Linked DNA regions of Bradyrhizobium diazoefficiens. The protein of the gene in region 2 interacts with the protein of the main gene of each other region in a pairwise test. Links are inferred from orthologs where the notes say so. Each region holds a gene or a part of one and is shown on either strand. Other genes may lie near its edges. The genes, in order: ligA and leuS.

The links.
Region 1: the proteins of leuS (region 2) and ligA interact in binary tests that used the Escherichia coli proteins (3 or more experiments, as listed by UniProt). The link is inferred for Bradyrhizobium diazoefficiens from one-to-one orthologs.

What each region holds. Positions count from the first base shown.
Region 1 is NZ_JAENXS010000001.1:245,701-254,077, reverse strand. What follows is about bases 2,884-5,810. They hold ligA (NAD-dependent DNA ligase LigA), read left to right. Parts: upstream 2,884-3,236; coding sequence 3,237-5,384; downstream 5,385-5,810. Other genes in these bases: JJE66_RS01150 (multidrug effflux MFS transporter), read right to left, coding at 5,502-5,810; recN (DNA repair protein RecN), read left to right, coding at 2,884-3,139. Also shown: lpxC (UDP-3-O-acyl-N-acetylglucosamine deacetylase), read left to right, coding at 1-297; JJE66_RS01165 (outer membrane protein assembly factor BamD), read left to right, coding at 542-1,441; more of recN, read left to right, coding at 1,466-2,883; more of JJE66_RS01150, read right to left, coding at 5,811-6,779; JJE66_RS01145 (aminopeptidase P family protein), read right to left, coding at 7,014-8,377. UniProt on the Escherichia coli protein: DNA ligase that catalyzes the formation of phosphodiester linkages between 5'-phosphoryl and 3'-hydroxyl groups in double-stranded DNA using NAD as a coenzyme and as the energy source for the reaction.
Region 2 is NZ_JAENXS010000001.1:2,239,794-2,248,431, reverse strand. What follows is about bases 2,996-6,183. They hold leuS (leucine--tRNA ligase), read left to right. Parts: upstream 2,996-3,346; coding sequence 3,347-5,983; downstream 5,984-6,183. Other genes in these bases: JJE66_RS10545 (LPS assembly lipoprotein LptE), read left to right, coding at 5,970-6,183; JJE66_RS10555 (GGDEF domain-containing protein), read right to left, coding at 2,996-3,064. Outside these bases: JJE66_RS10565 (YggS family pyridoxal phosphate-dependent enzyme), read right to left, coding at 1-280; JJE66_RS10560 (diguanylate cyclase domain-containing protein), read left to right, coding at 390-2,087; more of JJE66_RS10555, read right to left, coding at 2,084-2,995; more of JJE66_RS10545, read left to right, coding at 6,184-6,521; holA (DNA polymerase III subunit delta), read left to right, coding at 6,544-7,572; JJE66_RS10535 (ParB/RepB/Spo0J family partition protein), read right to left, coding at 7,792-8,638.

The DNA.
Region 1 (8,377 bases), 2.0 Mb from region 2 along the record:
GAGCGGCTCCTCAATCCAGAGGGCCTGCGCTACGCGGACGAATGCGCTCGCCACAAGGTGCTGGACGTGATCGGCGATCTCGCGCTGGCCGGACTGCCGCTGCTGGGCGCCTATCGCTCGGTGCGTGGCGGCCACAAGCTGAACCACGCCGTCCTGACCGCGCTGCTCGCCGACCGTACCGCCTGGCGGGTGGTCGAGGGCGAGGCGGCCCGCCGCACCACGCGTCCCGTGGTCGAAGTCGGCAGCGGCATCGTTGGCGGCCGGATCGCCGCGGCCTACGGGCCGGACGTGTCCTGAAAAGCCCCGCTGCGGCGGGCAATTGCTCGGCTTTCTCCGGGAAACTCTTGGTAACCATGATCCCCTGGGATTGCGGCAAGTTCGCCTTAATCCGGGCGGAATGCCTGCCTATCCGGTAGGTTAACGATCGTTTTTCGGTTACACCGACGTGGTCGCATGGCAGGCACCACGATTACATTTCGCGCCCGTGACGGGGATCATGGGCTGGCGGGCACCGCATCACAGGGCGTCAGGTCTTAAATTCATGTCGGCACAGCGTATGACGCGCGGATATCTCTTGGTTTCGCCAAAGGCTCCGGTCGGGAGCCGCCGGCTGCTCCAGGCGGCAACCCTGTTGCTGCTCGCGCTGCCGCTGGCCGGCTGCGGCACCGGCGCGCTCTGGGACAAGTTCACCGCCAAGGACGACACCTTCGTCGAGGAGCCCGCCGACAAGATCTACAATGAGGGCCTGTTCCTCATGAACGAAAAGAAGGACATGAAGGCGGCGAACAAGAAGTTCGAAGAGGTCGACCGCCAGCATCCCTATTCCGATTGGGCGCGCAAATCGCTGCTGATGTCGGCCTACGCGTCCTACCAGGGCGGTGACTATGACGGTTGCATCGGCGCTGCGACCCGCTACGTCACCCTGCATCCCGGCAGCCCGGACGCCGCCTACGCGCAATATCTGATCGCCGCCTCGCACTACGACCAGATCCCGGATGTCAGCCGCGACCAGGCCCGGACCGAGAAGGCGATCGCCTCGCTGGAAGAGGTGGTGCGCAAATATCCGACGTCCGAATATGCGACCTCCGCCAAGGCCAAGATCGAGGGCGCGCGCGACCAACTCGCCGGCAAGGAAATGAACGTCGGCCGCTACTACATGCAGAAGAAAGACTATACGGCCGCGATCAACCGCTACAAGGCCGTGGTCACACAGTACCAGACCACGCGCCACGTCGAGGAGGCGCTGTATCGGCTCACCGAGGCCTATACGGCGATCGGCATCGTCGGCGAGGCCCAGACGGCGGCGGCCGTGCTCGGGCACAATTTTCCTGACAGCCGCTGGTACAAGGACGCCTATAATCTTGTAAAATCCGGCGGTCTCGAACCGAGCGAGAATCAGGGGTCCTGGATGAGCAGGGCCTTCAAGAAGATAGGCCTCTAGGTCTCGGCTAGGAAATCTGGTTCCATGCTGGCGCGTCTGTCGATCCGCGACATCGTCCTGATCGAACGGCTCGATATCGAATTCGCCACCGGACTTGCGGTTTTGACCGGCGAGACCGGTGCGGGCAAATCCATCCTGCTCGATGCCTTTGCGTTGGCGCTCGGCGGCCGCGGCGACGCCGGCCTCGTGCGCCATGGTGCGGAGCAGGGCCAGGTCACGGCCGTCTTCGATATCCCCAAAAATCACCCCGCGGCGAAAATCCTCGCCGAGAATGGCCTGGACGATACCGGGGAGATGATTCTTCGTCGTGTGCAACTCGCCGACGGCCGCACCCGCGCCTTCATCAACGACCAGTCGATCAGCGTGCAGACGCTGAAGGCGGTCGGCGCGGCGCTGGTCGAGATCCACGGCCAGCATGACGAGCGCGCGCTGGTCGATGCCGCCACCCATCGCCGGCTGCTCGATGCCTTCGCCGGGCTCGAGAAGGACGTCACAGCCGTCGAAGCGCTCTGGGACGCACGCCGCACCGCGAATACCGAGTTGGACGATCATCGCGCCGGCAAGGAGCGTGCCGCGCGCGAGGCGGATTATTTGCGCCATGCCTCCGACGAGTTGAAGCAGCTTGCGCCAAAGGACGGTGAAGAAACCTCGCTCGCCTCCCGCCGCACCACCATGATGCAGGGCGAGAAGATCGCCTCCGATTTGCGCGAGGCGCAGGAAGTCGTCGGAGGCCACCATTCGCCGGTTGCGGCGCTGTCGGCCGCCGTGCGCCGGCTGGAACGTCGCGGCGTCAATTCGCCAACGCTGGTCGAGCCCGCGGTGAAGGCGATCGATATCGCCATCAACGCACTGGAGGAGGCCGACCAGCATCTCCAGGCCGCGCTCGCCGCAACCGATTTCGACCCGGCCGAGCTCGAGCGCATCGAGGAACGGCTGTTCGCGCTGCGCGCCGCTTCGCGTAAATATTCGACGCCGGTTGATGGCCTCGCCGCGCTCGCCGCCAAATACGCCGCCGACGTGGTGCTGATCGATGCCGGCGCCTCGCGGCTGAAGAAGCTGGAGCAGGCCGCGATCGAGGCCGATGCCCGCTATGCGACTGCTGCGAAAAAGCTCTCGGCGGCGCGGCAGAAATCGGCCGAGAAGCTCAACAGGGCGGTCAATGCCGAACTCGCACCGCTCAAGCTCGAGCGTGCAAAGTTCATGACCCAGGTGGCGACCGACGAGGCCGCGCCGGGCCCGCAAGGCTTCGACCGGGTCGAGTTCTGGGTGCAGACCAATCCGGGCACCAGGGCCGGTCCGATGATGAAGGTCGCCTCCGGCGGCGAGCTCTCCCGCTTCCTTCTGGCGCTGAAAGTCGTGCTGTCCGACCGCGGCTCGGCGCCGACGCTCGTGTTCGACGAGATCGACACAGGCGTAGGCGGCGCCGTCGCCGATGCCATCGGCGCGCGACTGGCGCGGTTGGCCGGCAAGGTGCAGGTGATGGCCGTGACTCATGCCCCGCAGGTCGCCGCCCGCGCCGACCAGCATCTCCTGATCTCCAAGGATGCGCTGGACAAGGGCAAGCGCGTCGCCACCCGCGTCAACGCACTTGCCGCCGACCACCGCCGCGAAGAAATCGCCCGCATGCTCGCCGGCGCCGAGATCACGGCCGAGGCAAGGGCGGCCGCGGACCGGCTGCTTAAGGCGGCGACGGCTTAGGCTGCGCCTCCCGGACGCAGCGCGTTGCGCTGCATCCGGGGCAACAAGATCTCAACGTGCCTTTACCCCTGCGCCCGCTCCGTCGTATCCAAGCACCATGGCAAGAGCAGCAAAATCCAAACCGCTTCGCGACGTCGCCGACCTCACCAAGGCGCAGGCCAAGGTCGAGCACATGCGGCTCACGCTCGAACTCGAAGAGCACGACAAGCGCTACTATCAGGACGACGCACCCACCGTCACCGACGCCGAATATGATGCATTGCGTCATCGTCTCAACGCGATCGAAAAACGCTTTCTGGAATTCGTCAGCGCGGACTCGCCGTCACAGAAGATCGGCGCGGCGCCATCCGGGCGCTTCAAGAAGGTCCGGCATTCCGTTCCCATGCTGTCGCTGGACAACGCCTTTGCCGAAGAGGACGTGCGCGACTTCGTCGGCCGCATCGTGCGCTTCTTGAAGCTCGATGACGACAAGGTCAATTTCTCCGCCGAGCCGAAGATCGACGGCCTCTCGATGTCGCTGCGCTATGAGGGCGGCGAGCTCGTCACTGCTGCGACGCGCGGCGACGGTGCGGTGGGCGAGGACGTCACCGCCAATATCCGTACGCTCGAAGACGTGCCCGAGAGGCTGAAGGGCCGCAACGTCCCCGACATCTGCGAGGTGCGCGGCGAGGTCTACATGACTAAGAAGGCCTTCCTCGCGCTCAACGAGCGACAGAAGGCGGCCGGCGATACCGTCTTCGCCAATCCGCGCAACTCCGCCGCGGGCTCCTTGCGGCAGAAGGATCCGACCGTCACCGCCTCGCGTCCGCTCGGCTTCTTCGCCTATGCCTGGGGCGAAATGAGCGCGATGCCGGAAGAGACGCAGAGCGGCATGATCCACTGGTTCGAGCGCTGCGGCTTCAAGACCAATCCGCTGACGAAACTGTGTCACTCCGTCGAGGAGCTGATCGCGTTCCATCAGAGCATCGAGGAAGCGCGCGCCGAACTCGACTACGACATCGATGGCGTCGTCTACAAGATCGATCGCATCGACTGGCAGGAGCGGCTCGGCTTCGTCTCCCGCACGCCGCGCTGGGCCATCGCGCACAAGTTTCCGGCCGAGCGCGCCATGACGGTGCTCCGCGACATCGAGATCCAGGTCGGCCGCACCGGCTCGTTCACGCCGGTCGGCAAGCTCGAGCCGGTCGGTGTCGGCGGAGTGATCGTGCAGAACGTCACGCTGCACAACGAGGATTACATCAAAGGCATCGGCAACAAGGGTGAGGTGCTGCGCGAGGGGCGCGACATCCGGATCGGCGACACGGTGGTGATCCAGCGCGCCGGCGACGTGATCCCGCAGGTCGTGGATATCGTCCTCGACAAGCGGCCGACGAGCGCCAAGGCGTTTCACTTCCCCAAGACGTGCCCGTGTCCGCTGCACACCGACGTCGTGCGCGGGGAGACGGCCGCCGGCGAAGAGGAAGCGCGTGCCCGCTGCACCGGCGAGTTCGCCTGCCCCTACCAGAAGATCGAACACCTCAAGCTGTTCGTGTCGCGGCGCGCCTTCGACATCGATGGTCTCGGCGAGAAGCAGCTCCAGTATTTCTTCGACAAGGGGTGGGTGAAAGAGCCTGCCGACATCTTCACGCTGGAGAAGCGCAACGCAAAGCTCAAGCTCGAGGAAATCGAGGGCTACGGCGAAACCTCGGTGCGCAATCTGTTCGGCGCGATCGAGAGCCGGCGCAGAATCGCGCTGGAGCGTTTTATCTATGCGCTCGGCATGCGCCATGTCGGCGAGACCACGGCCCTGGCACTGGCGCGCGGCTATGGTTCCTGGGACGCCTTCCACGATGCCTGCCTCAAGGTCGCCAAGGGCGACGAGGAGGCGATGGCTGAGATGGACGCGCTCGACCAGATCGGCGACACCGTGATCAAGAGCATCGCCGATTATTTCGGCGAGGACCACAACCGCGGCATTGTCGAGCGGCTGACCAAGGAGGTCGAGATCGTCGACGCCGAGAAGCCGAAGAGCAACTCGGCCGTCGCCGGCAAGACGGTCGTGTTTACGGGCTCGCTGGAGAAGATGACGAGGGACGAGGCCAAGGCCACGGCAGAAAGGCTCGGCGCAAAAGTGTCCGGCTCGGTGTCCAAGAAGACCGATATCGTCGTCGCCGGTCCAGGTGCGGGTTCGAAGCTCACAGAAGCCAACAAGCACGGCGTCAAGGTGCTGACTGAGGATGAGTGGCTGACGCTGATCGGAGAGTGAGCTCTCTCCCCGTCATTGCGAGGAGCTCTTGCGACGAAGCAATCCAGATTGCCGCCGCGGAAAGATTCTGGATTGCTTCGCTGCGCTCGCAATGACGAGGAGAGGGCGTGCCGTCCCTCAGATCATCCCCGCCTCGTCCTCCTCGGCCTGCCCGATCAGCGTCTCGCTCACCACCAATTCGCGGCGAGGGACGACGAAGATCATCGTACAGGCGCAGAGCAGCGAGACGGCGAGGACGGCCGAGGTCAGCGGCAGCGTCGTTGCGGAGTGGCCGCCGAGATAGGCGCCGAATTGCGACATCAGGGCGCCGATCCCCTGTTGCAGAAAGCCCATCGCACCTGACGCAGTGCCGGCGGCTTCGGGACGGATGCTGATGGCGCCGGCTGCGGAATTCGCCATCACGAAGGCGTTGCCGACCATCACGATCATCTGCGTGCCGAACAGCCAGGCGGGAGCCTCGTTCCAGCCGCTGAAACTCCACAGCAGGTTCAACAGGCTGCCGCAGAGTTGCAGGCCGAGCCCGAACCAGATCAGTTTCTCCAGCGAGTGTCGCGGCGCGAAGCGCACGCAGAGCAGATTGCCGACCAGATACGCGAATCCCGTCGTGGCGAACCACGCGCCGTATTCGGCGCTGGTCCGGCCCATCTGGGTCACCACGATGTAGGGGCCGCCGCCGGCGAAGGTGAAGATGATCTGCGACGCCAGCACCTGGCACATCACGTAGCCGATGAAGGCGCGGCTCTTGATCAGGGTGCCGACGTCGCCGCGAAAACCGCTGCCGGCCACACGGTCGCGACGCGTCTCGGGCAACGCGATCGCGATGCCGATGGCGACCGCGAGCGCGCCGACCGTGACGGCGTAGAAGATCGCCCGCCAGCCGAACGCGGTCTCGATCAGGCCGCCGGTGAGCGGCGAAACCATTTGTCCGATCATCAGGGCGGCGACCACAAGGCTGATCATGGAGGCGACCCGGTCGCGCGCGTAGATGTCGCGGATGATGGCGCGGCTTACCACCATGCCGGAGGCGCCACCGAGCGCCTGGAAGAAGCGCGCGGCAATCAATTGCGGCAGGGTTTCGGCGAAAATGCAGGCGACGCTCGCCGCGACCATCAGGGCGAGGCCTCCGAGTAGCACCGGGCGTCGGCCGAATCTGTCCGACAGCGGCCCCATGATCAGCTGCGACAGTGCGATGCCGACCATGTAGAGCGACACCGTCATCTGCGCGATCGAGATGTCGCGCCCGAATGTCGTGGCCAGTACCGGCAGCGCCGGAACCAGGATGTAGAGCGAGATCGGCGCGATCCCGGTCATGACGACCAGCAGCAGCAGCACCACGCGCGAGGTCGCGAGGTTCTTTGTCGCCATTCCCGGCGGCTTGCTGATCATGCCGTGCATGCTGGACACTAGCCGCTTCGCGATTGCTGCGAATATGGCCGTTTCGTCATGCGGCTATGCGCAATACTCGCGCCGCATAATTGGTGTCAGCACCCGCGAAAGCGGGTGATCCAGTATTCCAGAGGGTTGTGATTGACCGAGAAGCCGCAGCGTACTGGATTCCCCGCTTTCGCGGGGAATGACAGCCGAGATTGCGAGCAGCCTTGCACAAATCGCGTAGCGGCATGCGCGGCGCTACGTCAGCTCCGCCGTGGCCTGATCGAGCCAGGCCTTCGTCGCTTCGTCCAGAGCCGGCCCCACCTCGGCGCGAACGCGCGCGTGGTAAGCGTTGAGCCAGGCGAGCTCGTCGCGGTTCAGCATCGCCGTATCGATGAGCCGGCGGTCGATCGGCGCCAAGGTCAGCGTCTCGAACGCGTTCATCGATTTCTCGGCGCCCTTGATGTCGGCGGCGACCACCAGCTCGAGGTTCTCGATGCGGATCCCGAAGGCGTCGGTCTTGTAATAGCCGGGCTCATTGGAGAGGATCATGCCGCGCTTCAGCGGCGTGGTGCCGAGCTTCGAGATCCGCGCCGGCCCTTCGTGGACCGAGAGATAACTGCCGACGCCGTGGCCGGTGCCGTGCTCGAAATCGACGCCGGCGGCCCAGAGATATTGCCGTGCCAGGGTGTCGAGCTGCGCGCCGGTGGTACCGTCGGGAAACACCGCGCGCGCGATTGCGATATGACCGCGCAGCACGCGGGTGAAGCGGTCGCGCATCTCGGGCGTCGGCTCGCCCACCGCCATGGTGCGGGTGATGTCGGTGGTGCCGTCTTCATATTGCGCGCCGGAATCGATCAGCAGCAAATCGCCGCGCGCGATCCGCCGGTTGCTCTTGCGGGTGACACGGTAATGCACGATGGCCCCGTTCGGCCCGGTGCCGGAGATGGTCGGAAACGACACGTCCTTCAGCGCGCCGGTGTCGCGGCGGAACGTCTCCAGCGCCTCCACGGCGTCGATCTCGGTGAGCTTGCCGCTTTCCGCCTCGCGGTCGATGAAGGCGAGGAAGCGCGCGAGTGCGATTGCGTCACGGCGGTGTGCCGTCTGCGTGCCCTTGATCTCGGTCGCGTTCTTCACCGCCTTCAGCAGCGCAATCGGATCGCTGCCGCGCACCGGCTTGCCGCCGCCGCCTGCGATCAACCGGCTTAGGGCGTCGGCCGCCGTGGCGTTGTCGAGCGCGATCGCCGCACCGCTCTTGGCGAGCGCCATCAGCGTCGGCGCCAGTGCATCCGGCTCGCGCACGTCGGCCGATTGCTCGAGATGGTCGCGCGTCAGGTTGGAGAGCTTGCGGTTGTCGATGAACACGGTCGGTCGGCCGTCCCTGGGCACCAGCGCGTAAGACAGCGGCAGCGGTGTGTGTGCGACGTCGGCCCCGCGGATGTTGAAGGTCCAGGCGACGGCATGACTGTCCGACAGCACCAGCGCGTCGGCGCCGAGCTTGTCGATTTCGCTCTTGATCTGCGTCACCTTGTCGGCCTCGGCGACGCCGGCATATTGCAGGCCGTGGATCGCGATGGGGGCGATCGGCGGCTGCGGCCGGTCCTGCCAGATGGCGTCGACCG
Region 2 (8,638 bases):
GCAGCGGCCCGATCAGATGCAGCGCGATATCCGGGTAAGCAGCCGTTAACTCAGGCCACTTGCCTTTGGCCTCCTGCACGCGATTCTCGCCGAACACGCGCTGTCCGGCCCCGATTACCGGGATAATTGCTGCCGCCGCAAACGTCTTGGATACCGCGATCAGCGTCACGGAGGCGCGATCGCGCCGTGCATCCTTGCAGGCGCGCACGATTTCCGCCTCGACGGCGGCGAGCCCGTTTGGTGAATGGCCGGTTACCGGCGCGGCGTTGGCTTCTGTCATCACATCGATCGGCTTGCAGGAGCAACAGAGGTAATTCTAATTTTACCCAGTTCAAGAAAGGGTTTTTGAACCCTTCGCTTTACCTTGCCCCATGGGGTGGGTAGCGCAGATGGCAAACGTCAGTTTCAACCGCAAACGAGCAAAACTCAAGCAGGTCCTGGGGATCAGGGCGCGGCTTGCGTTGCTCGCGGTGATTCTTGTCGCGCCCTTGATGCTCGAACGCATCCGTTCGCTCGAAGACACCCGCACCAAACAGATTGCACAGGCCACCACCGAGTTCACCACCGTCGCGAGGCATAGCGCCGATGCACAGCGCGAGGTGATCTCGTCGGTCGAGACCATCCTGAAATCGGAAGCCTTCATCCGCGCCTCTGCCGGCGGCGTCAGCAAGAGCTGCGACGTGCTGCGCGCGAGCCTGCCGACGAGCCTGCCCTGGATCCGCACGCTGCTGATCGCCGGCCAGGACGGCCGCATCCAGTGCGCGACCAACAACATGTATGTCGGCCTCGACCTCTCTGACCGACCTTACTTCCAACAGGCGCAGGAGACCGGCCGCTTCGTGCTGTCCGACTTCATCCTGTCGCGGCCCGTGCAGTCGCCGACCGTGATGGCGGTCTATCCCGTCTCCGCGTTCAGCGGCGTCGCCGACGCCGTCGTGATGGCAACCGTCAACCTCGACTGGATGTCGAAGGTGATGAACAATCTGGGCGGCCGCGCCGGCATCACGGCGGTGCTGGTCGACAGCGCCGGCACCGTGCTGGCCGCACCCGCCGATCAGCACAGCGCGGTCGGACGTCCGCTCGACAACATGCCGCTGATGTCGGCGATCGCCGACATGGCCTTGCGCTCGGACCAGGACGAAGGCTCCCTGTCCTTCCTCGCCGCCGACGGATCGCGGCGCGCGGTCAGCTTCATCCGCATCGCCGGTACCAACGCGCGCCTGATCGCCAGCATCGACGAAGACAAGGTGTCCGCCGCGGTGAGCCGCGATATCCGCACTGCCTATCTCCAGCTGGCTTTCGTCGTCATGTTCGTGCTGCTGGGCGCGCTGATCGCCGCCGAAAAACTCGTGATCAAGCCGATCGAGATGCTCGCGGACATGGCCAAGCGCCTCGGCGAGGGCGATTTGTCGGCCCGCGCGGCGCGCAACCGGCTGCCGTCCGAATTCGTGCCGCTGGCGCGCGCGTTCAACGCGATGGCCGCCCAGCTCAGCCAGCGCGAGCGCGAGCTGATCGCGAGCAATGACCGGCTGACCGTGATGGCCTCGATCGACATGCTGTCGGGGCTCGCCAACCGCCGCGGCTTCCAGAGCCGGCTCGACTTCGAATGGATGCGCGCCCAGCAATATGGCAGCGAGCTCGCGCTGCTGATGATCGACGTCGACCATTTCAAGCTCTTCAACGACACCTACGGCCATCTCGAAGGCGATTCCTGCCTGACCCGGCTCGGCGAATCGCTGTCCGGCATCGCCGCCGACACCATGGGCTTTGCGGCGCGCTATGGCGGCGAGGAATTCTGCCTGCTGCTGCCCAACACCGACGTGATGCGCGCCGTCGGGATCGGCGAGCAGGTGCGCGCCGCCGTGCTCAAGCTCTGCCTGCCGCACATCACCTCCGCTCACATGATCGTCACTGTCTCGATCGGCGTCGCCGCAACTCGGCCGAACGAGAGCCTGCGCCCGGGCGACCTGATCGAAGCCGCCGACGCTGCGCTCTACGCGGCGAAACACCGCGGCCGCAACACTGTCGTGGAACACGGCATCGTGCGCATCGAAGATGGCGCGGGCGAGATCGCGATGGCGGGCTAGACCGCAGCGATGTCGCGATCGAGCTCGCTCTCGGCGACCACGCGGTTGCGGCCGCTTCGCTTCGCAAGGTAGAGCGCCCGATCGCAGCGTTCGACGAGATCGTTCATGGCCTCTCCCGGCTGAAACTGCGCCGCTCCGACTGAGACCGTGATGGACGGAAGAATCTCGCCGGTCGACCGACGGGTGATCTGGCACTCGGCGATGGAGCGGCGGATGCGCTCGGCGATGACCGTTGCTGCGGCGAGATCGGCACCAGGCAGCACGGCGATCAGCTCCTCGCCGCCGTAGCGGGCCGGCAGATCGACCTCGCGAAGCTTGTCGCGCAGCACCTGCGCCATCAGGCGCAACACCTGGTCGCCGACGCCATGGCCGAAGCTGTCGTTGAATCTCTTGAAGTGATCGATGTCCAGCATCAGAAGGCTGAGCGGCTCGCCCTGCTCCATGGCGGCGATCTGCGTCTTGCGGAAGAACTCGTCGAGCGCGCGGCGATTGGGCAGGCCGGTCAGCGTATCGGTCCTGGCGCGTTCCTCCGATTTGCTCAAGGTTTCCCGTATCGACTCGAGCTCCTGCGTCTTCTCGGCGAAGCCGGCTTCGAGCTTCGCGGCGCGGCTGGCCGCCTTGGCAAGCTCGTTCATCAATCGCTGAACGAGCACCTTCGGATCGGAGCCGGACTGGCCCTGATCGGCGACATCATGGATCGCCCGTATCTGGGCATGATTGTCGGCAATGGCGGTTGCCAGGAAGACTTGGGCGGTGTCCATGACCGCGTGCAGCTGCTGGGAGACAAGGGCCGCCGCCGAGCCATCAGGCGCAGCCACATAGGTCGAAAACAGGTCCCGATTGATGGTCGCATCGAACTTGCGCTTGTTGCCGATCAGGATATCGATGGCCCGCTGCAAATCGCTTGGAACCCCCATCGAATAGACGAACCAGACGTTGAAATTGTCCGGTGTCGCGGGCACGCGCTGGGCTGCCATGCCCTGTAAGGCCTTTTGCGCGACCGATGCTGCGTAGTCGTAATCGAGCTCGTCGAAGGGGCTGTCGATCATCGTGAGAGGTCCCGGTCTCAGGCTTGGCTAGCTTGGCAGCCCCCACCTTAACCGCTCCTTGAGATCAGGCCTCCTCCGTAGTGAACCGGAGCCTTGATGCGCGCAGGATGGGATCCTATCGATTTTCGGCAACCCATTGACCCCTTGAGGACTTCTATGGCCTAGTCCGGCCTCTTTCGACGGCCCGAACTCACGAAACGCAACGATTGCATGACCTCCGAACGCTACAACGCCCGCGACGCCGAACCGCGTTGGCAACGCCAATGGGACGAACAGGCGATCTTCGTCTCCAAGAACGACGATTCGCGGCCGAAATATTATGTGCTGGAGATGTTCCCCTACCCATCCGGGCGCATCCATATCGGCCATGTCCGCAATTACACGCTCGGCGACGTGCTCGCCCGCTTCATGCGCGCCAAGGGCTTCAACGTGCTGCATCCGATGGGCTGGGACGCCTTCGGCCTGCCGGCCGAGAACGCCGCCATCGAGCGCAAGGTCGCGCCGAAAGCCTGGACCTACGACAACATCGCGGCGATGAAGAAGCAGCTCCGCTCGATCGGGCTGTCGCTGGACTGGTCACGCGAATTCGCGACCTGCGACCCCAGCTATTACAAGCATCAGCAGAAGATGTTCCTGGACATGCTCGGCGCAGGCCTCGCCGAGCGCGAGAAGCGCAAGCTGAACTGGGACCCTGTCGACATGACCGTGCTCGCCAATGAGCAGGTGATCGACGGTCGCGGCTGGCGCTCGGGCGCCGTTGTCGAGCAGCGCGAAATGAGCCAGTGGGTCTTCAAGATCACGAAGTACGCGCAGGAGCTGCTGGACGCGCTGGATACGCTCGACCGCTGGCCGGACAAGGTCCGGCTGATGCAGCGCAACTGGATCGGCCGCTCCGAGGGCCTGTTGGTCCGCTTCGCGCTGGATCCGGCGACCACGCCGGCCGGCGAAAGCGAGCTGAAGATTTTCACGACGCGGCCCGACACGCTGTTCGGCGCGAAATTCATGGCGATCTCGTCGGATCATCCGCTGGCGCAAGCAGCCGCCGCGAAGAATCCGAAGCTCGCGCAGTTCATCGCCGACATCAAGAAGATCGGCACCGCGCAGGAGATCATCGACACCGCCGAGAAGCAGGGTTTTGACACCGGCATCCGCGCGGTTCATCCGTTCGATCCCTCCTGGAAGCTGCCGGTCTATGTCGCTAATTTCGTGCTGATGGAATACGGCACCGGCGCGATCTTCGGCTGCCCCGCGCACGACCAGCGCGACCTCGATTTCGTCAACAAGTACAGCCTTGGCGTCACTCCGGTGGTTTGCCCCGAGGGCCAAGACCCCAAGACGTTCGTCATCACCGACACCGCCTATGACGGTGACGGCCGCATGATCAATTCCCGCTTCCTCGACGGCATGACCATCGGTCAGGCCAAGGAAGAAGTGGCGAAGCGTCTCGAAAGTGAACTGCGTGGCAATGCGCCGGTCGCCGAACGCCAGGTCAATTTCCGTCTGCGCGATTGGGGCATTTCGCGCCAGCGGTATTGGGGCTGCCCGATTCCGGTGATTCATTGCCCCAAGTGCGACGTGGTACCGGTGCCGGATGCCGACCTGCCGGTGGTGCTGCCGGAAGATGTGAGCTTCGACAGACCGGGCAACGCGCTCGACCATCACCCGACCTGGAAGCACGTCAACTGCCCGAAATGCGGCGGCAAGGCGCAGCGCGAAACCGACACCATGGACACGTTCGTGGATTCGTCCTGGTACTTCGCGCGCTTCACCGATCCCTGGAACGAGAACGCGCCGACGACGCCCGCGGTCGCCAACCGGATGCTGCCGGTCGACCAGTATATCGGCGGCGTCGAGCACGCGATCCTGCATCTGCTCTACAGCCGCTTCTTCACCCGCGCGATGAAGGCGACCGGGCACATCGCACTGGACGAGCCGTTTGCCGGCATGTTCACGCAAGGCATGGTGGTGCACGAGACCTACCAGAAGGCCGACGGCACCTGGGTGCAGCCGGCCGAGGTCAAGATCGAGGTCGGCGGCAACGGCCGCCGCGCGACGCTGCTCAGCACAGGCGAGGACATCCAGATCGGCGCGATCGAGAAGATGTCGAAGTCGAAGAAGAACACGGTCGACCCCGACGACATCATCGCGACCTATGGCGCCGACGTCGCCCGCTGGTTCATGCTGTCGGACTCGCCGCCCGACCGCGACGTGATCTGGAGCGACGAACGCGTCCAGGGCGCCTCCCGCTTCGTGCAGCGGCTATGGCGGCTGGTGAACGATGCCGAAGAACTCTGCAAGGAACTTGGCAAGAGTGCTCCCGCGGCCCGGCCGGCCTCGTTCGGTCCGGATGCCACCGCCTTGCGCAAGGCCGCCCACGGCGCACTCGACAAGGTCACGACCGGCGTCGAGCGGCTGCACTTCAACGTCTGCCTCGCCCATATCCGTGAATTCACGAATACATTTTCGGAGCTGATTCAGCGCTCCGGTCAGCCGTCCCCCGATTTGGCTTGGGCGATCCGGGAGGCCAGCCAGATCCTGGTCCAGCTGTTCTCCCCGATGATGCCGCACCTGGCCGAGGAGTGCTGGCAGGTTCTCGGCCAGCCCGGGCTGGTTTCCGAGGCCCATTGGCCGCAAATCGAACGCGATTTGCTGGTTGAAGACAGCGTGACCCTGGTGGTTCAGGTCAACGGCAAGAAGCGGGGTGAGGTCACGGTTGCAACAGCGGCCCAGAATCCGGAAATCGAGGCTGCCGCTTTGGCTCTCGATGCTGTAAAACTGGCCCTGGACGGCAAGCCCGTCCGCAAGGTGATCATCGTCCCCAAGAGGATCGTGAATGTTGTCGGCTAGGATCCGTATCGCAGCCCGCTTGCTGGCAGTGGCCGCATTGGCGGCGCTGACGGCCGGCTGCTTCCAGCCGATGTATGCCGAGCATACCGACGGCACCCCCGGCTTGCGTGAAAAGCTGATGGGGGTCGACCTTCCGCCGATCGCCAAGGCGAACGCCTCGCGCGAGGCCCGGGTTGGCGTGGAAGTCCGCAATGCGCTGGCCTTCAAACTGTACGGCACAGCCACCGGCATGCCACCAACCCACCGCCTGGAAATCCGCTTCAATACCAGCAAGTCGTCGCTGATCGTCGATCCCAACACCGGCCTGCCGAGCAGTGAAAACTACGGTATCGATTGCCAGTACAATCTGATCGAGGTCGTGAGCGGCAAGTCGGTCATGACCGGCACCACGTTCTCGCGCGTATCCTACGACATGCCGGGCTCCTATCAGCGCTTCTCCCGCAACCGCGCGATACGTGACGCCGAGGATCGTGCGGCCAACGAGATTGCCGAGAACATCTCGACCCGGCTCGCCGCATTCTTCACCGCCGGCACGTAGTTCATTTCCCGCTTGAGGCCCAATGGTCGCGCTGCGCGGAAAAGAGATCGATGCCTTCCTCGCGCGCCCCGACCCAGGCCGTTCGATCATCCTGCTCTATGGTCCCGATGCCGGCCTCGTGCGCGAGCGCGTTGACGCGCTGATTGCGTCCGCCGTCGACGACCCCAACGATCCCTTTTCGCTGGTGAAACTCGACGGCGACGAGCTCTCCGCCGAGCCGTCGCGCCTGGTCGACGAAGCCATGACCGTGCCGCTGTTCGGCAGCCGCCGCGCCATTCGCATCCGCGCCGGCTCGCGCAGCTTTGCCAGCGGCATCGACACGCTGGCCGAGATGTCGGTGAAGGATTGCCGCATCGTGATCGAGGCCGGCGAGCTCCGCCCCGAATCGCCGCTACGCAAAGCCTGCGAGCGCGCCAAGACGGCTGTGGCGATTGGCTGCTATCCCGACACCGAGCGCGATCTTGCCAAGCTGATGGAAGACGAGCTGCGCACCGCGAACCTGCGCATCGCGCAGGACGCCCGCGCCGCGCTGATGTCGTTCCTCGGCGGCGATCGCCAAGCTTCGCGCAACGAGCTGCGCAAGCTCACGCTCTACGCCCATGGCAAAGGTGAGATCACACTCGATGACGTGATGTCGGTCGTTGCCGATGCGTCCGAACTGAAGCTCGACCCGATCGTCGACGGCGCCTTCGCCGGCCGGCCCGACATCGTCGAGACCGAATTCGCAAAGGCCATGATCGCCGGCACCTACCCCGGCGTGATCATCTCAACCGCGCAGCGCCAGGCCGCCTGGCTGCACAAATCCGCGCTCGCCATCGCCGACGGCACGCCGGCGTCCACCGTGCTCGATGGCGGATTTCCGCGGCTGCATTTTTCGCGAAAGCCCGCGGTCGAAACCGCGCTCCGCAATTTTAGCGTGGCACGGCTTGCCGCCATCATCGAGCAGCTTGCGACCGCCGCACTCGACACCCGCAGGCAATCCACCCTCGCCGCCGCCATCGCCCAGCGCACGCTGATGGCGATCGCCGCGAATGCGAAGCGGCGGGGGTGAGGTGGTGGTCTCTCCGCGCGTCATTGCGAGCGCAGCGAAGCAACGACGATTTGGTCGGTATGCGCACCACATAACCAGCCGTCGTCCCGGCGAAGGCCGGGACCCATAACCACAGGGAGAAGTTTGGCGAAGACCCGTGGTCCGGTACTGCGACCTTCCGCAATCGATAAATCACGCGGTATGGGTCCCGGCCTTCGCCGGGACGACACCGAAGGTGGCTTAAAGCACGCCCTTCGCCAGCCGCTTCATCACCTCGTCGAGCTGATCGAGGTTGCGGTAGTTGATCTGGACCGAGCCGCCGGGATCGCGGTGGCTGACCGTAACCTTCAGTCCGAGCGCATCGCTAACGCGCTTTTCGAGATCGATCGTGTCGGGGTCCTTTTCCTTACCCCCGGTGGCGCGCGCCTTTTGCGGCTTGCGCTCCGGCACGCCCTCTTCATGCGCGAGCGCCTCAGTCTGACGGACGTTGAGGCCCTCCTCGACGATACGCTTGGCGGCGGCAAGCGGATCGGGCACGCCGATCAGCGCGCGGGCGTGACCGGCGGTCAGCTCGCCGGTCGCGATGAAGGCCTGCACCTCGGCCGGCAGCTTCGTCAGCCGCATCATGTTCGCAACGTGGCTGCGGCTCTTGCCGACGACTTTTGCGATGTCGTCCTGGCTGCGTTTGAACTCGTTGGCGAGTGCGTGATAGCCCTGCGCCTCTTCCATCGGGTTGAGGTCTTCGCGCTGCACGTTCTCGACGATCGCGAATTCCAGCGCATCGCTGTCGCTGATGTCGACCGGCACGATCGGCACTTCGTGCAGGCCTGCCATTTGCGAGGCGCGCCAACGCCGCTCGCCGGCAATGATCTCGAAGCGGTCCTGCGCGCCCTTGACCGGGCGCACCACGATCGGCTGAATCACGCCGTGCTGCCTGATGCTCTCGGAGAGCTCCTTGAGCTCGGTGTCCGAAAAGGTGCGGCGCGGGTTGCGCGGATTGGCCTTGATGAATTCGATCGGCACCTTGCGCTGCGCGCGCGGACGATCGACGTGCTGAGCCTCGCCGCCGACGTCACCGATCAGACTC